Regions from separate parts of the Pseudoalteromonas sp. NSLLW24 genome, predicted to be linked through region 2. Evidence: predicted binding sites of a transcription regulator. Region 2 holds the regulator's gene; each other region holds the start of a gene.
The links. The regulator sigma-54, encoded in region 2, starts transcription at its own class of promoters, with help from an activator protein. The targets are predictions, from matches to a motif close to GTTGGCACGNNNNTNGNNT.
Positions count from the first base shown of each region.

Region 1: the regulator sigma-54 is predicted to act here: its motif matches at 5,401-5,419, upstream of I6E72_RS16500 (hemerythrin domain-containing protein).
Region 3: the regulator sigma-54 is predicted to act here: its motif matches at 925-943, upstream of I6E72_RS00455 (ferritin-like domain-containing protein).

Region 1 is NZ_JADYWQ010000018.1:69,775-77,219, forward strand. Features, by position in the region: gene I6E72_RS16485 (TonB-dependent receptor) at 1-1,174, opposite strand, end outside; gene I6E72_RS16490 (hypothetical protein) at 1,600-2,013, shown strand; gene I6E72_RS16495 (plasma-membrane proton-efflux P-type ATPase) at 2,301-4,817, shown strand; gene I6E72_RS16500 (hemerythrin domain-containing protein) at 4,936-5,361, opposite strand; gene I6E72_RS16505 (hypothetical protein) at 5,710-5,967, shown strand; gene I6E72_RS16510 (hypothetical protein) at 6,023-6,280, shown strand; gene I6E72_RS16515 (DUF6500 family protein) at 6,309-6,527, shown strand; gene I6E72_RS16520 (tetratricopeptide repeat-containing diguanylate cyclase) at 6,564-7,445, opposite strand, start outside.
Region 2 is NZ_JADYWQ010000009.1:25,082-32,526, forward strand. Features, by position in the region: gene mgtE (magnesium transporter) at 139-1,497, opposite strand; gene I6E72_RS10975 (HPr family phosphocarrier protein) at 1,628-1,900, opposite strand; gene rapZ (RNase adapter RapZ) at 1,943-2,788, opposite strand; gene ptsN (PTS IIA-like nitrogen regulatory protein PtsN) at 2,807-3,259, opposite strand; gene hpf (ribosome hibernation promoting factor) at 3,264-3,551, opposite strand; gene I6E72_RS10995 (RNA polymerase factor sigma-54) at 3,577-5,076, opposite strand; gene lptB (LPS export ABC transporter ATP-binding protein) at 5,146-5,871, opposite strand; gene lptA (lipopolysaccharide transport periplasmic protein LptA) at 5,868-6,413, opposite strand; gene lptC (LPS export ABC transporter periplasmic protein LptC) at 6,403-6,957, opposite strand; gene kdsC (3-deoxy-manno-octulosonate-8-phosphatase KdsC) at 6,954-7,445, opposite strand, start outside.
Region 3 is NZ_JADYWQ010000001.1:109,452-116,896, forward strand. Features, by position in the region: gene I6E72_RS00450 (ExbD/TolR family protein) at 1-123, opposite strand, end outside; gene I6E72_RS00455 (ferritin-like domain-containing protein) at 438-881, opposite strand; gene I6E72_RS00460 (LysR family transcriptional regulator) at 1,059-1,997, opposite strand; gene aceK (bifunctional isocitrate dehydrogenase kinase/phosphatase) at 2,014-3,732, opposite strand; gene I6E72_RS00470 (DUF4124 domain-containing protein) at 3,836-4,315, opposite strand; gene I6E72_RS00475 (DUF3413 domain-containing protein) at 4,407-5,903, opposite strand; gene I6E72_RS00480 (DUF1414 domain-containing protein) at 5,909-6,121, opposite strand; gene yejK (nucleoid-associated protein YejK) at 6,184-7,200, shown strand.

The DNA.
Region 1 (7,445 bases), on a different contig from region 2:
AACGTACATCAAATGCAAAAATAGTTTGCTGATTACTATTCCAAAGATAGGTAAGCTCGGTACGGTTTTGCGCGGTATCGGCACCATCTATAATTTCAACAAAGCTATTTTGTGCAATTTCTTCGCGTTGTAAGTGCTGAAAATACGTAATGTTTTTTATTGATGCATTGTTTGAAAGTTCACGCTTATAAATGCTGTGTAGTAAATAAGTAGTGGCTTCGTTTTGATTATCAGGATCGGTAAGTACCGTGCTTCGGTCTATTTTTACTTGCCCAGTTGGCGAAATAATTGAACCTGCTGCCGGTACTGTACTGCCATTTGCTTGCACGCCTTGGCCGGTAATATAAAGGCCATTATCTATTAGCGCTTGAGTAGGGCGGTTAATACCTGCGTTATCGGTAAATTCAACTTGGTATAACTCAAAGTTAATATCCCAGCTGCTCTTGTCATCGGGTAATACGCGTAATGATGCAAATAAGCTGTCGCTCTTTGTGCCTGAAAAGTCGTAGTAGCTGCCGTTATCTATGTGTTCAGCGCTTACTCTAAAACCTACTTTGTCTTTTACAATGGGTGCACTGTAATCCACTAAAACACTGTACTGATCCCATCGACCTGCAGATACAGTTGCTTTGCCTTTACTTTCGTCAGTTGATGCTTTTTTAGAATGTAAGTTTACAAAACCACCGTTGCGTTGGCTTGAGCCAAATAATACCGGCGGCGCGCCTTTTACCACGTCTATCTGTTCTATAGAGTTGAACGATAAGGGCACACCAAAGCCGTTATTACCGGCTTGGCGGCGTGTGCCATCTTGAAAAAGCTCACCTAATTGCCCACGAATAGTAGGTAAACTTGGTGCGCCAAAACCACTGGCTGAATAGGTATTGGGGCTTACTGCGAGCACGTCTTGTAAAGTCGTAATATTGAGTTGCTCTATTAACTCGCTTGAAATTGGTGTGACTGAGCGGGCTATATCTTGTAGGGCTAAGTTGTCGCCAAAAGGGCCGTCTACAGTGGCATTTTTAACCGAAAGACCTTGAGATTTAATAACTTGGCCTGCCACCTCAATGCGTTCTATTGCGCCATCTTTTGTTGTTTTTGATTCTTCGGCTGCAAAAGCATTAAGTGGTGTATTTAATATGGTGGCTAGGGAAAGTGCTAAATATGCGTGTTTCAAACGTTTTCTCTCTACGGTTAAAATGTTGTTGGCGATAAAGACCGAAAGGATTAAAAATAAATTTCAGTAAAATTTCGATTCTTTTTGTTTTTTAGAACATAACAAAACGGATGCATTATAAAGGTGGTAATTAAGTACTATTGTTTTATTAGTTGATAAAATATTAATAGAGCGATTGTATTAGAGTGAATGTAAATATTTGCTTTTAATGGGCTTTTTTAATTATAGACTACTTTTCACCTGCTAACATTTTAAAATTGTTAACTTTTACGCAGCATTTTAAAATACCTAAAATAAGCTTCACTTTTATTACTACAAGGCTTAATTACTTTTTATTTAAAATAATTAAATTTTTTTGAAATAAAAAATAACTTATACGGTCTAGGTTACTTCAACGTTTATTAATATTCATTTAAGGAAATTTTATGACAGGTTCAATGAGTTCTGATGTGCAAAACCGTTTGCAATGGTCACTTTTATCTTTGCGTTTAGGCGTATTTATTGTAATGGTTATGTGGACGTTCGATAAATTCGTAAACCCTGGTCATAGCGCACGTATTTTTGAACATTTTTACGGTATTAGTGGCTCATCTGACATAGTTGCTTATGTTATCGGTGCTCTACAACTTGTATTAGTATTGGCATTTTTAGCGGGTATTAAAAAGCGCATAACTTACGGAATCATTTTTGTAATGCATGGCTTATCAACGCTTTCTTCGTACAACCAGTATATAGATGGCTTTAACAATTTATTATTCTTCACTGCATGGCCAATGTGGGCTGCGTGTTTTGCACTTTACTTATTACGCGACCAAGACGTAAAATTTACTGTAAAGTAATAAAACAATAGCTACACCCTTAAGGTTGTAGCTAAAAATACATTGGGCTGAGTTATTTACTATTTCAGCCCAATGTATAGCCTTTGAGCACTTCTTTTAATAATCCACCCTCTTTGTCATCTTCTAAAAATAATCCTTTTTATATTATTTCATCTTAAATATTGCGTTAGATCAAAGTTAATATATTTGTAAGAACAATATCGACAGCTTTAGTTTATGTTAGCTATACGGTTAGTAGGTTTTAATTACCTCAAGTTATTCAACTCAATGTTGTATAGAAGGCTCGTATGGAAAAGGTTAAAATTTCGTCAGCGCATCAATCATCAAATCGTTCAGTAAACAAGTCTTCACATAATCAAAATTGCGATGAATGGAGCAAGCTCGATTTAGCAAAATTACAAGCAAAGCTAAAAACATCATCCGACGGGTTAAGCCAAGCTGATGCCACACAAAGATTGGCACAATATGGACCTAACGAACTAGTTGAAGAAAAAACAAACCTACTACTCAAATTTTTATCTTACTTTTGGGGACCAATACCGTGGATGATCGAGGCTGCTATTATTTTATCGGCGCTTGCTAAGCACTGGGCTGATTTTTTTATTATTCTTGTATTATTGTTGTCCAACGTATTGGTTGGCTTTTGGGAAGAGCATCAAGCGGGTAATGCAATTGCCGCATTAAAAGCAAAATTAGCTAACAAAGCACGCGTTCGCCGCGATACTCAATGGCAAAATTTAAATGCCAGCGAGCTTGTACCAGGTGATGTTATTAGAATGCGGATGGGCGATATAGTGCCTGCAGATGCGCGTTTGCTCGATGGTGATGCAGTAGAAGTAGATCAATCATCACTTACGGGTGAGTCGTTACCGGTTGTAAAGTCGGCGGGTGAAACTGTTTATTCGGGCTCTATTATTCGCGAAGGTGAAATAGAGGCAATAGTATACGCAACCGGCGCTAATACCTTTTTTGGTAAAACAGCACAGTTAGTGCAAGGGGAGCGAACCGCAAGTCATTTTCAGCGTGCAGTGCTTAAAATTGGTAATTATTTAATAATGCTTGCTGCGGCTTTAGTACTGCTTATAGTTATTGTTGCTTTGTTTCGCGATGATCCAATGATCACCACATTACAGTTTGCACTCGTATTAACTGTTGCTGCAATACCAGTTGCAATGCCAACAGTGCTATCAGTTACTATGGCTGTAGGCGCTCGTTTATTGGCTAAAAAGCAAGTGGTTGTAACGCGTTTAGCTGCAATTGAAGAGCTAGCAGGTGTTGATATTTTGTGTTCCGATAAAACCGGCACATTGACACAAAACCTATTAACGTTGGGTGACCCGTTTTATATCGAAAACTCAATAAATAAAGGCTCTGCTGAGCAAGTTATATTGTACGCGGCATTAGCATCTCGCTCAGAAAATAACGATCCGATTGACTTAGCAGTATTACAAAGTGTAAAAGCTGAGCAGCATCTAGATTCTTATCATATCGAACATTTTCAGCCATTTGATCCTGTGAGCAAACGTACTGAAGCATTAATTAAAAATGCTGATGGCAAAACGTTTAAAGTAACCAAAGGTGCACCGCAGGTTATTTTAGCTTTGTCGGCTAATATTGAGGCAGTTAAAACTCAAGTTGAGGCATCAATAGATGAATTTGCAGCACGTGGGTTTCGCTCTTTAGCGGTTGCTAAAACAGACGAGCAAGGTAAATGGCAATTTATAGGTGTATTGCCGCTTTTTGATCCACCGCGTGAAGAAGCAATACAAACCATTGCCGATGCAAAAGAAATGGGTATGAGTGTTAAAATGGTCACGGGCGACCAAGTGGCCATTGCGCGCGAAACTGCAAGTAAACTGGGTTTAGGAACAAACATTCTTGATGCTAGTGGATTTGGTGCAACTGAGCATCATCAAGCCACACAGTTAGATGACTCAATCGAGAGTGCTGACGGATTCGCACAAGTATTCCCTGAGCATAAATACCATATTATTGATGTGCTTCAGCATAGAGGGCACATTGTTGGCATGACAGGAGATGGCGTAAATGATGCGCCAGCACTTAAAAAAGCTGACTGTGGCATTGCTGTATCGGGTGCTACAGATGCAGCGCGTTCAGCAGCATCAATTGTGTTAATGACCGATGGCTTATCGGTTATTATTGATGCAGTTAAAGAAAGCCGAAAAATATTTCAACGCATGAACAGTTACGCTATTTACAGGGTTGCTGAAACACTGCGCGTACTACTCTTTATGACAATGGCGATATTAATTTTTAACTTTTATCCGTTAACAGCAGTCATGATTGTAATGCTTGCTTTACTTAACGATGCCGCCATTTTGTCTATTGCATACGACAATGTGCATTATCAAAATAAGCCCGAGACATGGAATATGCGGCTCGTTTTAGGTATTGCATCTGTGCTGGGAATTGTAGGGCCAATTGCAGCCTTTGGTTTATTTTACTTGGGAGATAAAGTATTTGAACTCGACCGTCCTCATCTTCAAACATTAATGTACTTATTACTTTCTGTAGCAGGGCATTTGACTATATTTTTAGCGCGTACCCGAGGTCCATTTTGGTCTATTAAACCGTCTGCTATATTAATGGTCGCCGTATTTGGCACGCAAGTTATAGCAACACTTATTGCTGTTTATGGTGTGTTTATGACCCCACTAGGATGGGGATGGGCACTTGCTGTGTGGGCATATGCTTTGGTGTGGTTTTTTATTAACGATGGTTTAAAGCTAGTGGCGTATCGAATTTTTGATCCGACAGAAGCACCCTTATTAGAGAAGAGTTAGCATATAGGCTTAAAAAAATGGTTATAAGCCAAGTGGCTTATAACCAATAGTACACAAGGGAGTGTATATAAGGTGGTTCAATTATTTGTGAATAGAGTTACTCACAAATAAAAATTATTTAGTGCATTGCATCGTTATACTGCTTTGCCAAGCTTTGTTTTTGCCCTTCGGTTAGTGCTTTACCCGCTAATTGAAATACTTCGTGTTCCTCTTCACTTAAATGATGATGTACTAAATGGTGTAGCTTTTTAGCTGCAACTAACCATGCAGACGAGCTCATTTCGGTATCTTCAAGTTGTTCAATTAATTCATCAATTTCGTGATGTTCAGCTACGCTGTGGCGCGCTTTTTCATGAGTTAAGTCATCAAACATAAGTGGGTTGTAAAAGTAACGTTCTTCAAATTTTGCGTGTTGTTCTAGTTCTGTTTTTAGCTCGTCCATTAGCTCGTGGCGCTGCTCTGTGTCGCCGTGCGTTTGAATAAGCGCATCTACTAATTCTCGTTGTTTGTCATGGTCATGACGTAGTGCTTCAAAAATATTCATAACTAATCCTTTTACAATTTATTTGCTTATATCATTAACTAGCAAACTAAATGCCAAATATTAAGTTGATGTATTTTATTGCTTTTATTTTGATTTTTTATTTTTAGGCTGCTATCACTGTAAATTTTACAGTGATATGAATGCAATAATTTCAGGCTTTTACATAGTTCAATTATAGAAGTGAGTATAAATTCCTACAGAACCTTACAAATATTTACTGGTTGTTTATTTTATTGCAGTGATAAAGTAGCAACATTATTTAGGTACAATCTATATGTATTACTCCCACATATAATATCAATCGGTATAAATGCAGGTAGCACGTTAACTTAATAGGATAGTTTAAGGATGAACATAAAAAGCCCCATCGCCGCATTATTGCTGTGCGCTTTACTAAGTGCCTGTAGTACAGCCCCACGTTCTGACCCTAACTTATGCATTGAAGAGGCTGAAACGGTTGATCGAAATGGCGCTCAAACAAGCTCAGAAGTTTATAATCAATGCATTAGCGCACAAATTAAAAAGGATGAAAAAAATGACACTTTTTTTGATATTATCGGTACGTTCTTTTTTGAATTTTTTGTAATGGTGGTAGAAAGTAAATAGGCTAACTTACAGCTGTAATTTAAATTAAATAAGTTGCGTAAAAATAGGATTAGTTATGAAACAATTATTGATAGCAATTCCACTTTTTTTATTACTAAGCGCTTGTGCGGCGCAGCCTTACGCAGGCTCGGCAAAATGTATGGAACAAGCAGATATTGCATACGAAACCGATACACGTAAAAATGAGACATTAGATAATGAATGCAAAGCTGCAAAAGTAAATACGCCTAATAAAGAGCTTGAGAATCATGGCTTGGTTGATAGAAGCCTTTTGCAGCTAATCGTTAGCGTTTTAAATGGCGTATTTCAGTAATACAGCATTAATATGATTAAAGGTATGTATGAGGGAAGAACTAAGAGCAAAAATAATTACCGTGTGCGATAAAAAAATAGCAGCTAAAGGCGAAAATGTAGGGCTTTCTTTTTATGCATTTTTTGCTAATAAAAACGACGACCCAGAGCTACTTATGGAAGCTGCTACTTGGTGGATACACACCCATAAATTAGATCATTTTGTAAAAGCACATAAAATTAAACAAATGGTTTTAGACGGACTTTAGTCAAGTAAATGAGCCAATACTTTTAGCTGTGCTTATTTAATCAACAACGACTTGGTTTCTTCCGTTTTCTTTTGCTTTATAAAGTAATTTATCTGCATGCTTAATAAGAACATCTAGTGTGCTTTTTAAAGGGCCACTTACAGAGGCCCCTGCACTAAAGGTGATTTTTGTATCACTAGGAAAGTCTTCTATATTACTGCAATGCTCGGCGAAGCTAATGGCGAGTCGGTTAAATATATCGCGAATTATTCGTTCATCAACCGTATTTAGTGCAAATAACCATTCTTCGCCGCCGTAACGACCAAACTGATGATCATTACATAGTGTTTCTTTTGCAGCTTTTGTAAAGGCAATAAGAACTAAATCTCCAACATCGTGACCAAAATGGTCGTTAACTTTTTTAAAGTAGTCTAAGTCAACAATTGCTATCGTCATTTTACCTTCACCAAGCTTTGCTTCTGCTGCGCGCATTATTCCTCTGCGATTAGGGCAATTTGTTAGATAATCTGTTAGTGAAATATCGTGATATTTTTGACGTTGTCGAGCTTGCCGATAAAATAAAAATAATGAAGCAATCACTAAAATAAATGCAATAGCAGCGCTGAGTCGCCAAATTATTTTTTGTTGATATTCTTCTTTAGCTTGTAGCTCACTAATGTCTTTTGCGTACTCTAGTTGCTGTATTTTGTCTTCTTTTTCTTTTACTTCAAACTGTATCTGTAGTGTTTTTATATTATTTTCACTGGTTGCTTCGTAGTGCTTTTTTGTATAAAGGAGCTTTTTTTCAATTGCTTCAAAAGCCTCGTCAGTGTGGTTAAGGCGTCGTTTTAGCTCATAGCGTTTACTTAAAAAATCGGCTTTATAAATACTGCGGCTGAATTTATCTAATTTTAAAAACACCTCATCGTTTGCTTCATT
Region 2 (7,445 bases):
ACACACTTTTTAATATTGATAGGCCTTTTTGTTTTGGCGTTTTTTTAGGTGTGTCTTTTTTATTTTTGGTACCCGTTGTCATAGTTGCAGCTTTACCCTAAGTGTTTTTTACTTTAGTTATTTGCAAAAGTTTCTAATTTAAACCAGCAACCAAGTAGCAGTACCTAAAAAGGCGAATATACCCACAATATCTGTCACCGTGGTTAGCACCACACTCCCTGCAAGTGCTGGGTCTATATTCATTCTTTTAAGAATAATAGGGATACTCGCACCAGCAACACCTGCCACCACTAAGTTCATAAACATAGCGAAGGCGAGTACGCCACCAAGCATAAAGTCCCACTGCCATAGGGCAATAACACCTGCTATTAACAACGACCACAAAACACCGTTTAACGCGCCAATAGCAAGCTCTTTCATCATCAAGAAACGTTGGTTTGTTTGATTTATATGACCTACCGCAATACCACGAATAACAAGCGTTAATGATTGGCTACCTGCAACACCGCCCATAGAAGGGACAATACCGTTAAGTACAGCTAAAATAGGTAAAACATCTAAAGTGCCTTCAAAAAAGCTAGCTACAAAAGCAGCTGCAAGTGCAGTTAGTAAGTTGACACCTAACCAAACTGAGCGTTTTTTAGAGCTTTTTAGTACTGGCGCAAAGGTATCTTCTTCATCATCAAGGCCGGCTAAGCCCAATAAACTATGCTCAGCATCTTCGCGGATTACGTCAACGATGTCATCGATAGTGACACGGCCAAGGAGCTGATCGTTATCATCGACTACGGGGGCCGATATCCAATTATGACGTTCAAATAATTGCGCGACTTCACTTTCATCCATAGAGATTGGAATGGATTCACAATCTTCATCCATTAAATCGCGAACAATTTTTTCTGGCGGGTTAGTTAATAATGTACTCAGCGATAAAGCGCCTATAAAGCAGTTATGCTTATCAACAACGTACAAGTCATCGGTACCTTCTGGTAACTCGCCACGTAGCCTAATATACCTAAGTACAACATCAAGCGTAACATCAGGGCGAATGGTCACCGTATCGGTGTTCATTAGCGCGCCAGCAGAACGCTCTTGATACGAAAGTGCTTGTGTTGCACGTTCACGGTCTTGAATGTCCATCGCGCTAACAACGTCTTTATAAACGGTGTCCGGCAGACTACGTAATACTTCACCTAAGTCATCGTGGCCCATATCTTCTGTTGCGGCTGCAATGTGCTTAGGTTCCATTTGGGCAATAATGCCTAAACGAACATCTTCTGAGAGTTCTTCAAGAACATCACCTTGCACATCAGGATCAACCAACTGCCAAAGGAGTCGGCGAATTTTATGTGGTGATGATTCTAATAATAATGCGGTATCACAAGGAGCTGTTTTTGCGAGCATGCGCCTAACTTGAACAAATTGACCACTATTGAGTGACTTAGTCACCTGTTTTAGTTGCTGTAGTGGGTAATCTTGTTCAAAAGCTTCAGGCATTGGCGTCCTTTATAAATTCTTATATTACTTTATGGGGAGAGGTGAGTTAACTGGCGTCACTAACCGTATTTATTTTATATATCTGTTTTAGTTGGGGCATTAGTAATGCGAGCATTATTTTTATAACTGTTTATTCTTGTTCATTAAAACGTTGTGCTATTAATTCTCCAACAGCGTGTAAAGCTTGCTCAGAATCGGGGCCTTTACATACAACTTTTACTTCTTTGCCTTGGCTACTTTCAAGTAACATTAGTGCAAGTACGCTATCGCCTGCGGCTTCTTTGTCATCTTGAAATAATGTAATTGTCGCATCAAACTGCACTGCCAATTGGGCAAGCACGGTGGCTGCTCTGGCATGCAATCCTAATTTGTTTTTTATTAAAAAAGTGTCTTCACAATGCATAACTTACTCTACCTAAGCTGAACAGGTGATTATTCAGCTATATTATTTTTCTTGTTCGCGATGGCGAATTTTCACATTGGGATGTGTCATTGCAAAACTTTCACCGATAGTTTGCGCTAAATATACAGAGCGATGTTGTCCGCCTGTACACCCAATGGCAATGGTTAAATAACTGCGGTTATTTCGCTCTAAGTGCGGTAACCATGTTTGTACAAATGTTTGAATTTGCCATGTGAATTTTTGCACTATGCTGTGATTGGCCAAATAATCTTTAACAGGTTGATCTAACCCATTTAAAGGTTTTAATTCAGGTTCCCAATGTGGATTGGGTAAAAAGCGTGCATCAAATACGTAATCTGCTTCTTTTGGTATACCGTATTTAAAACCAAACGATTCAAACGTGACAATCAGTTGCTTATCTTTTTTACCTAAAATCTTTTCACGAATAGATTCAGCAAGTTGATGAACGCTTAAATCAGTTGTATCTATCATAAAGTCGGCGCGGGTGATTAATACATCAAGTAATTCTTTTTCTTTTTTGATGGCTAAATCAAGAGGCAACGAGTCAATTGATAGTGGGTGTAATCTACGAGTTTCAGAAAAACGTTTGATCAATGTTTGATCGTCGCTATCTAAATAAAATAACGTAGGTTTTGCAAAGCCAGGCAAGTATTCAAGAATATCGTTAAATTCATCTTGTTGTTTAGGGATGTTCCGCACATCAATGCTAACAGCAATTTTATCATAGCTATCAGACACACTGCGAACTAATGAAGGAAGCAAGTTAACTGGAATATTATCTACGCAATAATAACCTAAATCTTCTACAACGCGTAAAGCAACCGACTTTCCAGAACCAGAACGGCCGCTTATGATAATTAACTCCATTTAACACCCTTTATAAAACTATGATTGATTGACAATAACTTGGTAAAGCTCAGTATCTGATTTTGCACTGCGTAACTGTTTACAAAAATCTTTATTGTTTAGTTTATCAGCAATGGTTGCTAGAGTCTTTAAGTGCTGCTGGTTATCGCCATCTGGTACGATGAGTGCGACGAAAATATCAACAGGGCGATTATCGATTGCATCAAAATTTATTGGAGTTTCGCTAACGAGTACTAAAGCCAAAGGCTCTTCTGCACCGCTCATTCTTCCATGAGGAATGGCAATGCCACGCCCTATACCTGTACTACCCAATTTTTCTCTGCTCATTAAAGCATTAAGAATATCTTGTTGCGGTAAATACGGAAGTTTGTCGTGAGCAAGTTCGCTAATGAACTCTAAAATTCTTTTTTTGCTATTAAAAAGGACCGCAGCTTTGCTGCAGTCCTGGCATATAAGTGAGCTTAATTTCATCATATTAGTGTCGAGCAAGCTTCTCTTTGTGTTTAATTACTTGTCGATCGAGCTTGTCGATCAACGAGTCAATGGCGGCATACATATCTTGATGTTCTGTAGAGGCAAATAACTCAGCACCGCTTACGTGTATGGTGGCTTCTGCTTTTTGATTTAATTTTTCTACATCGAGAATGACATGAACATTATTAATATGATCAGAGTGTCTTTCTAGCTTCGCAAATTTGGTATTAATATAGTCTCTTAGTGAATCGGTTAATTCTACGTGACGACCAGTTAAGTTTAGTTGCATAAGCATTACCCTCTTTTTTTGCGTCTTAAATCAAACTTTTACGTTGATTTGACGGTGGAATAGCCAGAGATTCGCGGTATTTTGCGATTGTACGTCTCGCTACTTTAATTCCTTGCTCAGCCAATATATCCGCTATTTTGCTATCACTCAATGGTTTTGCTGAGTTTTCTGCTGCGATTAATTTTCGGATAAGCGCACGGATTGCTGTAGATGAACATTCACCACCGTTTTCGGTGCTTACATGGCTTGAGAAAAAGTATTTAAGCTCAAATATACCACGGGGTGTGTGCATATACTTTTGGGTTGTTACGCGCGAAATTGTTGATTCGTGCATTTCTACCATTTCAGCAACATCATTTAAAACCATTGGTTTCATGGCTTCAGGACCGTGTTCAAAAAAGCCTTGTTGTTGTTTAACAATACAATTTGTTACTTTTAATAGCGTGTCGTTTCTACTTTCTAAGCTTTTAATAAACCATTTAGCTTCTTGTAAATGCGAGCGAATAAACTGGCTGTCACCACTGGATTTTACAGTGCGAGACATTGCCGCGTATTGGCTATTAACACGAATTTTAGGCATGCTATCTGGGTTTAACTCAACAACCCAGCGGCCTTTAATTTTTTTAACTGACACATCAGGAATAACATACTCAGATTCTTCTCTTACAATAGTATCTGCAGGTTTAGGGCTAAGAGTATGTATTAATGTCATTACTTCTTTAAGCTCTTCTTCTTTGAGCTTAGTTTTCTTCATTAATGTACGATAGTCACGAGCAGCTAATAAATCAATATGCTCGGTTAAAATCATTTTTGTTTCATTAATGTAAGGTGTTTCTTTATCAAACTGGTTAAGCTGAATACACAAACACTCTTGTAAGCTACGTGCAGCAATGCCTACAGGATCAAACAGTTGGATGCGTTTTAATACAGCTTCAATTTCATCAAGTTCGACTTCGTTATCATCTTCGTTTTCTTGATTAAAGCTTTCTAAAATCTCTTCGCAGCTTAGTGTTAAAATACCTGAGTCATCGACGGCTTCTACAATAGCAATAGCAATAGCTTCGTCTGTAGGGCTAAATGGCGTTAGTTGTAACTGCCACATTAAATACTCATGGAGCGTTTCAGTAGAGGCGCCTTGGTATATTGATTCGTCTTCAGGCATCGGACCCGATGATGCTGCTGGGGCGGCACTCATGTACTCATCCCAACTAACATCCATAGCCATGTCGTCACTTAGCGTGTCTTTTGCAAGTGCTTCACCACTATCTTGTTCGTATTCGCTTGGAGCATCATCGGCAGATGCGCTAACAGTTATGTCATCTGTATCTGCTTTTTGCTCGTTTTTACCTGCAGCGTCTTCTGAATAGTCTGCTTCTTCAACCTCTAATAGCGGGTTGCTGTCGAGAGCTTCTTGTATTTCTTGCTGGAGATCCAATGTACTGAGTTGCAACAAACGAATAGCTTGTTGCAGCTGTGGAGTCATTGTAAGTTGCTGGCCCATGCGCAGCTGTAGTGATTGCCTCATGTATCTCTAACAATCCTTTTATGTTGTTATAATTAATACTAGCAGATGCTTAAAGACATGGCGTAAATGTTACAGCCTAAATTGCTCGCCTAAGTAAACATCGCGTACTGTTTTATCATTTAATACGTGTTCTGGAGTACCTGATGCAATCAGCTCCCCATGAGAAACAATGTAGGCTTTTTCACAAACATCAAGGGTTTCTCTTACGTTATGATCGGTAATTAATACACCAATCCCACGATTTTTAAGATGTTCTATTATTTTCTTTATGTCTAATACCGAAATCGGGTCAACACCTGCAAATGGTTCATCCAGTAATATAAATTTAGGATCTGCTGCCAGCGCACGTGCTATTTCAACACGACGACGTTCGCCACCCGACAATGCCATACCTTGGCTATCACGAATGTGTTGTATGCTAAATTCATCTAATAATTTATCGAGAGTGTCTTCTCTAGCTTGTTTATTTAACTCTTTGCGCGTTTCTAAAATGGCCATTAAGTTTTGATAAACAGTCAGCTTTCTGAATATTGAAGACTCTTGCGGTAAGTAGCCAATGCCTAATCTAGCACGACTATGCATAGGTAAAAGAGTAATATCGTTATCGTCTATCGATATTTTACCTTTGTCGCTAGGTACAAGTCCTACTATCATATAAAACGTGGTAGTTTTACCTGCGCCGTTAGGGCCAAGTAAGCCAACAATACTGCCAGCTTTGACTTCAAGGCCGACGTTTTTTACAACTTCACGGCCTTTATAGCTCTTTGCTAATAGCTCTGCTTTTAATGTGCTCATGGTTGACCTTTGTCGCTTTTTTTACTTTTTTTAGTCTCGATTGGTACTAAAATTGTGTGAACGCGGTCAGTTGAGTTTTCATCTTTTTCGGCACTGATTAGCTGCTGCTCTATATCGTAGGTAATGCTTTTAGCATTTATTTTTTGTCCCGCTTGCGATACTTGTGCATTACCAACAAGCGTTAAAAAACGCTTAGATACATCATAACGTACTTCGTCAGCACTGGCGCTCATAGTCGTGCCATCTGATTGCTTTTCTTCAAAGTGCGCAGGGCTACCTGTAGCAATTAATAATTGTTTATTATCGCCAAGTTCATCGCGTTTATGTACTTCTAAGCGGTCGGCTGTGATACGGCGGTTACCGTGAATAATTTCAACGTTTTTCTCAAAAATCCCGACATTAGCTTTTAATTGGCCTTCTTGCTTATCGGCGCTTATTGAAATTTGATTTGCAGCCGGTTGCGTGTTTTGCTCTGCAGCACTACTATTAAACGCTAGTATAAGTGTAGGAATAATAAGTGATTTTAATATTTTATTGGTCATAATATATGGTTCGCGTATGGTTAATTAGTTTTATCACTTCGGTTTTTAAGTCGGCTTCTAGGCCTTTACCAGTGATTTTTAAATTGGGTCCAGTGATAATAACGGGTTGCTCCGAACGCATTGTTAATAGCTTTATATCTACCTGAATATTATCAGCATTGATTTTGTCTATCATGGCGTTATCGGTTAAGTTTTTGGCAACCACATTGCCTTCTAAAATTAATTGTTTGTCTTCGTATAATGTTGCTTCGTCTGCATTTATTTGCCACGTTTGCTTTTCGTTATATAAAGTAAAAATAGGTTTTTCAAAAAACGTAAAACCTAATTGTTGATATAGCTCCATTTTAGCCGCAGTGACTTTGTGGCTAATTTTACCTTGTTCGTCATAGGCTGTTTGTTTGAGTTCTATGGCTATGTAATCAGGCTTGGCAATAACTTCAGGCTCAGTCTGAGGCACAATATTTGTTTGTGTAAAATAAGGGTACCAAAGCCAAACCATACAGCTAATGAATAAAACGCTTAATATTATGCGCGCTGCATTCATGAACTAGTGCCTTGTGTAGTCAATGCTTTACCATTTTCAAGCATAAGTAAGTCGGTGAGCTCTCTTACTGCACCAAAGCCGCCAGGCATTTGCGTTACATAGTGTGATAAACGTTTAATAAGTGGATGGGCATCATTTACTGCAACAGCAAAGCCGACTAATTCCATAACGGGCATGTCAGGACCATCATCACCGATATAAGCAATTTGTTCATCGCTAAGGTTGAGTTTGTCTTTTAATTCTTGATAGGCAATGAGCTTATTTTCTTGGCCTTGATAAATATGCTGTACGGTTAAGCTGCTCATACGTTGTTGCACTATTTGTGAATGACGACCAGTAATTACAGCCACTTCAAAGCCACTGTTTATAAGCGCTTTAATGCCAAAACCATCTTTTGTATTAAATGCTTTTAGCTCTTCACCTTGATTACCAAGATAAATACGGCCATCAGAAAATACACCATCAATATCGCATATAAGTAGCTTTAC
Region 3 (7,445 bases), on a different contig from region 2:
AGCCACAGGTTTTACAAAAGATGTAGTTACAATAAAGAAAATTAGTAATATGAACACTATGTCTAACATCGGGGTCATATCTACATCAGCATTATTTTGCAGTTTACTTAGTTTACTTTTCATATTGGACCTTATTTTTAATTAAATGCTGCGGCGCCACAGCAAGGTTTTAGGTACCTAATAACAAAATTAGCACAGCAAAAATAAAGCGTGGTTAAATAAACATTCTAATAACATTAAATTTTTGTATTTATTATGTATTTAAAATGTGGCGAAATAAGGTGGTGTTTATAGCAATCTGCTTATATATGGGGTCTATTTAGCATCGTTATAGAGTAATTTAATTCGTTAAATTGCTTAAGGATTTATACAGATTGGTATTAGAGGCAATAAAAAACCCAGCGCTAGGCTGGGTTGTATTTATGCGTTATGTAAGCTTACTGCTTTTGCATACGGCTCATTTCTGCATGGCAGCTTTGCATTGTTAATAATGTTTTAGCCAGTGCAGCTTCGCAATCAGCCGGTTGTGGTTTATCCATAGCGGCTTTAATTTCTACAAGCGTTTTATCTTCTACTTCTTCAAGCTCTTTTACATACGTGCTGTCGTTATGTGAGGTGAATGTAGTAAGTAAGGCTGTGTATGCACGTCGTGCTTCAACTGCGAAAGATGAACCATCTTCGCGTTCGCCTTTTTCATTAATTGCATATGGCTGCAAGCGCTCAACACTCACTTTTCGGGCATCTATCATACGCTGAAAAAGTGCGCCAATAGCAGGGTCTTCAACTTTTTCCTGTGCTTTTTGATAAAAGTCGATGCCGCTGTTCATAACTTGAATGATGTCAGTAATATGATTTACTTCTGATCCTTGATGGGTGTTCATAATGACCTCTTTTATTAAATGAATGTATAGTTCAATTTAATAAAAGCAATGTATGTTCCATGTTTTTATTTTCATGTAGTCATTTGATTTTATTGGTTTAATTTCATTTCAGAAAGGGGCTAAGTTAATGAGGAAAGTATTAACCTAGCAATTTTTACATTATATTGTGTAATAAAGTTATTTTAGCTCTTCAGCTACTTCAGCTACTTTTTGGCGTAACCAGATATGGCTCGCATCGCGATGTAACAGTGGGCTCCAAATCATATCAAGCTCAAAAGGAGGAATTGGAAACGGTGGCTCTAAAATTTTAAGCCCCGGATCATCTAAGTATATATTTGCGGCTTTTGAAGGAAGGGTCGCAATCAAATTTTTCTCTTTAGCTAAATGAATCGCTACATGGTAGTTACGCGTAAAAGTGGCAATATTACGATGTTTACCAAAGTGGGCAAGTGCTTCGTCAACCCAACCAAGTTTTTGCACATCTTTAGGGTCCATGCCCACGCCTACACCAAAACCTGTTTTACTCACCCATATATGGCGTGCTTTTAAGTAGCTGTCGAGGCTAAAGTTTTCAATAATAGGGTTGTCGGCCTTAACTAAGCAGCAAAAACTGTCTTTCCAAATACGTTTATGATGAAAAGACTGAGGTAAGTTTTCAAAACGGTTGATTGCCATATCTACTTTACCGTTTTCTACATCATGAAAGGTTACATCACTTGGTGTGAGTATATCTAAAGTAGTATCGGGGGCTTCTTCGTGTAGTTTACTTAAGAGCTTTGGCGCTAACGTACTTGCAGCGTAATCACTGGCCATTATTCTAAATACACGTTTACTCTGGCTTGCCTCAAATTCTCGATTAGGTGCTAGGGTTTCTTCAAGCGTCATTAATATGCCGCGAATAACGGGTTGTAACTCTAAAGCGCGCTCTGTCGGGACCATACCATCGCTGGTACGAACTAAAATAGGGTCGTTAAATAAGTTACGAAGACGTTTAAGGCCATTACTCATTGCGGGCTGCGTAATACTCAATTGATTAGCAGCGCGTGTTACGTTGCATTCTCGAAGCAATGTATCGAGATAAACGAGTAAATTTAAATCTATTTTACTTATATTCATTGTGTGTCCTTTGCGTCTACCAGTGATGGATAAATCGCTGTGCTGTCGGGTAAGGGTAAATATGACTTACCTGCCCATTTTTTATATTTTGTTGCGCCTGCTTCCAAAAGCTAACATCTATAAGCTCTGGATGAGTGCTGAGAAAAAACTTTTTATACATAGGATTAGGCATTACAAATGTACATAACTGCTCTGGGAATACATCTTGTGGTGCAACAGAGTAACTTTGTTCATCCATTAAATAATCGTCGTAGCTCTTTGCTTTTGGTAATGCTCTAAAGTTCATATCTGTTAGGTATTGAACTTCATCGTAATCGTAAAAAATAATACGTTTGTGCTTACTTACACCAAAGTTTTTTAAGAGCATATCGCCAGGAAATATATTAACGGCAATCATTTCTTTTAGAGCTTGCCCGTATTCTTCAATCGCGTCTGCGGCACTTTCTTCATCAGCATTTTCTAAAAATAAATTGAGTGGTGTCATGCGCCGTTCAATATATAAATGCTTGATGATCAACCATTCGCCTTCAATTACCATTGATGAGCCAATTGTTTTATGTAATTGCGCAAGTAAATTACTATCAAAACGCGCCAAAGGAAATACGACGTTAGAATACTCTATGGTATCGGCCATTCTGCCAACGCGATCATGGTTTTTTACTAGTTGATAACGCTTTAATACGGTATCACGGCCGAAGGGCTTACTTTCACCAAATTTGTCTTTTATTACTTTAAAAACATAACCAAATGAGGGAAGGGTAAATACCATCATCACCATACCGGGAGTACCCGGTGCAATTGTAAACTCATCACTAGAGTGAGATAAGTGATTTAAAAACTCTCGATAAAACTCAGTTTTACCCTGCTTATGAAAACCCACTGCGTTATAGAGCTCAGCAAGTGTTTTGTTTGGCATAAGCTGATTCAAAAACCGGACAAGTGCTGAAGGTGCATGAGTCTCTACCATAAAGTAGGCACGGGCAAAGCCAAAAATGACACGCATTTGAGATGATTTAGTTAAAAGTGCATCTAAATATAATCCGTTATCTTCATCGTGTAACACGGCGATTATAAAAGGCTGAACCCCACTTTTTGAAACAACACGACCAACAATATAAGCTGCTTTATTACGATAAAAAGGTGTGTGTAAAATATCAAAGCGCATTTGCCAAGGTTGATGATGTGTATCGGGGGCTTGTTTATAAAATGCTTTAACAAGAAGGCGAATATCACGCTCTAAATTTACAAATGGGGCTTTAAAATCAAAATGATTAATAATGCGCTTTATTGTTGGCTTTAGGCCATCAACTACTGGAAAGTATGTCCTATATTCGGCCTCAACAGGTACTGAAGGAGCATCTTTCAAAGTTGCTTCTACAAATATAAAGTCATTATGAAAATAGCGCCTATGGTACAGCCGGCAAAATACAGAGTTATAAAAGGTTTCGGCGAGTTCTGCTTGAGGGTGGAAACATAAAAAATGCTGATATATCTTTTTAACTTCGAGCCATAGGCTTTCATCTAATTGCTCTGTTGGGGTTTCTTTTTTTAGCGCTTGTGTGGTTTCGTTAACACGATCATCATAATAGCTGATACGCAAACGGCTGATATCATTAATTGCTTGCCAATCTTTTTTTGCAAAGGCGAGAGGGGCTTTGGCCGTTGTTTTTTGAAATAGCTGATAGTGCCTTTTAAAACCCGTTAAAATTAATTCAGCAATATGGCGAGGCTGCATTTGCACTCCTTAATAGTCCCTAGAGCTTATACTCTATTGTGTTAAGGGTATGTTATTTTAAGTTTAAAACCAAGATAAATATTACTTGCTAATTAACAGTGATTTATTGGTATTGAGCTATCTTTTTTTCGAGAGTTTTAATTTGTTTAGTAATAACCAATACATCTTTTTTGTACTCTTTATTAATTATTTTTAATTTTTTAGTAATGTCTTTGGTAATACGCTTTTTATCTTCAACGGCTAGAATATGATTTAATCGTTCTTGTTGTTTGTATTCAGCACGCTGCTTATTACGATCAAGTATTGTTAGTTTATGGTTATTACTGCGAAGCTCTGCCTGTAAGCCAGATAGAAGCCTTTCACGCTCAAGTTCGTTTAGTTGTTTAGTGTAGTCAACCTTAGGACCAGAATACTGATTACCCGTCGTGTTAACTTTATAAGTCGTTGCTTCGTCGTCACAGGGAAGTTGAGAAAAGACAGTGCCTTTTTCTGTTACACATTTGTAGTAAGTGGTATCGCTAAAGCTAAAAAAACTGATAAGTAAAAAGCTAGAATGGAGAATATAACGAGAAGTTTTAAACATGTATGCCGTCCTTGATTTTTATATTTTTTAGTAAAATAATATAAAACTATAACCTAGCTTGGTGGTATAGCAAGCTAGGTTAGGATAACGGCTATTGGGTAAAGGTTTTGAGCTTTTTAATACTCTGTACTAAAAATGGTATATCTAAACCTTGTTCAATAGAAAAACCTTCAGCGGCGGAAATGTTTTTAAAGTTACCATCTGAATCTATTAAGGTAATCCTATCTTTTTTATAGGCTATAACGACACCCTGAGAGTAGTTAACGCCCATATCATCTTTTTTCTTGTATAAATTAACGCCCAGCATTGTTTGCTTAGCAATGGCTTTACAATTTAAATATTGGCCAACACTTGTTGCAATTAAATCGCTAGGTTGAATAAGTCCATCTACTTTAGAAATACGTTTGTCGGAGCTATATAAAGTTGATGTTGTTACTACTTCTTGCTTGTTATTGGCAAGACTAAAAGCAAAAACCTGTGTTTTATCATCTCGTACAACGGCGTTATCGCTACTTTTAATAACTCTAATTGCGCTAGAACTATGTGCTTGATCATTTATAAAACTAAGTTCTTCCACGCCGGTTACTTCAATGCTGCGGCGCTGACTTTGCCATGCGGGAAGAGTTTGATCTCTTAAAATTGCTGCTTTATAAAAAGCTGGCAAACCATACACTAAGCTAAATAGCATATCGTCGTGATTAGTTGGCTGTAAAAACTGCTCTGTTTTGTGTAAGTTTTTATTATCGGCAACAAATTTAGCGAGTTGTTGCTGGGTTTCAAATACAAAAATATCTACATTGGCTTGTGTGTAGTCTTCACACTTATCAAGCGGGCTTGGCATTTGATAACTAATGTTTTGGTTATTAATTTTTACGTTATGTGCTTGCTTATAGCTTTCTATATCAAGCAGGTCATTTTTAGCCAATAAACTTTTAGCGGTAGTAGGGTATGACAGTGGTAGTACATTGTCTTGCTTCGTTACGTCAAAGTTTAAATTTGCGTCAGCCCAAATATGAATACTATGACTAAGTGAAAAACACACTATTAAAAATGAAATTGCGTAACGTGCAAATTTATATTGTTTTAAGCGCTCAAGGTGTTGCCATGTGTAATTACTCACAAGTAGCTGAAAGCCTAAAATAAGTAATACAATCCCACTGGCTAAAATGGTTGTTAAAGCAGGTGAACTGGTTAAGCGATGCCACAGTAGAGAAATAATCTCAGGTAAGGCAGATATACTTAGATGATAACCCAAATTAACGTAAACATAAGCATCAAGGGTAAGCAGTGAAGCGCCTAGTGTGGCTATAACAGCCGCCATGCCTCGTATATGTCGTGGGTAGGGGAATATTAAACTAAGCGGAAATACCGTCAGCACAAACGCTAAAAAGGCGATAAAACTAGTGTGGCTTAACCACGTTACTAGCATATAAGTAATGCCCATAAAGCTTGTTGGTGGCGAGTCGGCAAATAAGTAGCTTAAGCTAATAAATAGCGCCAAGCCAATATTGGCAAAAGTAAACCAATGGCCCCAGCTTAATAGCTGACTCGCTTTTGATGAAAACTGATTGTGCTGCGATAAATTCATAGAGTTTATTTAACCGACTGTGATAGAGCTTTTGCAAAGTTCTCAGTTACGGCTTGTCTTTTCCCTGTTGGTACATGCTCTTTTAAGATATGCGTGATAGAATTTCCTAAACACATAAGGCTTAAATCTACCGGCGCATTGTGTTTAGTTAGCACATCAATAAGCTGATCGACGATTTGTTCTACTTCTTCATTAGAGTATTTTGATAAGATTGGCATCAGTTGGTTCAATAAAATAGTTATATTCTCGTATTTTAACACTAGAGGCGTGAAAAACAAAGATGACAACAGACGTTAAAAAATTAGTCGTTCATTATGTAGACAAAAAAGACGACGATACGCAAATTCACCTTCGAAATGATGAGATGGTAATTAACGATAAAGTAGCCGTTTTTATCGAACAATTACATCATGCATACAATGGTAAGCCAGGTAAAGGTTACTGTGCTTTCAGTGGTGATAAAAATAGCATTGTAGCATCTGCAATGCAAAGCTACCGTAACGATGAGCTAGGCTTTTGGCATATGACCGAGCAAGCCTCAACGGTTTTAAAAGAAGAGCTTGATAAGTATGCATTTAGTGAAACAGGCTATTTAGTATTTTGTCATTATCAGTATGTTGCTACCGATTACATGTTAATTGCGATGATTAACATTAAAGAGCATTATTCTATGACGTCTGAGCTTGATTTAGCGGCTTCTCGCCATTTAGACATATCTCGCATGCAACTCGCTGCTCGTATCGATTTAACAGCATGGGATACGCAAGCAGAAGATAATCGTTATATTTCGTTTATCAAAGGACGTGCGGGTCGTAAAGTTGCTGACTTTTTCTTAGACTTTTTAGGCTGTGAAGAGGGAATTGATTCAAAACAGCAAAGCCAAGTAATGCTTAGCGCAGTAGAGGATTATTTATCAGAGCAACAGTTTGATAAATCAGAAAAAGACGATTTACGTAAACAAGTATTTGATTACTGTAATGATTGCGTAACCACAGGCGAAGATGCAAGTGTGAGCGATCTATCTGCAACGCTTACAAAAGGCAATGACAGCCCGTTTGATAGTTTTTGCAAAGAGCAAAGCTATGACTTGGAAGAAACTTTCCCCGTTGATAAAAAAACCGTAACCAGTATGGTTAAGTTTTCAGGCCTTGGTGGGGGTGTAAGTGTCAGTTTTGAACGTAAACACTTAGGTGAGCGCGTAACGTACAACGAAGCAACCGATACACTAGTGATTAAAGGCATTCCGCCAAACTTAAAAGATCAGTTACAACGTTTTATGGAAAGTGAAAAAGAGTAAACCCATTTGAGCGAGTTGAAAGTTGATTTAAGAGCGCGATATTTATATCGCGCTTTTTTATACCGGTATCTAAATTCATTGAATCGGAACAGAGCCACTAAAATATCTATTGAACAAAGAGAAGTGAAAGAAGAGTAAGTGAGAAACACAAGCTAATCTTATCCACGGTGTTGAATTTCGGCTGTAGGCGTGAAGCACCGCTTCTGTTTATTTAATTTCTTTGCTAACAAAACCACTTAAAGATC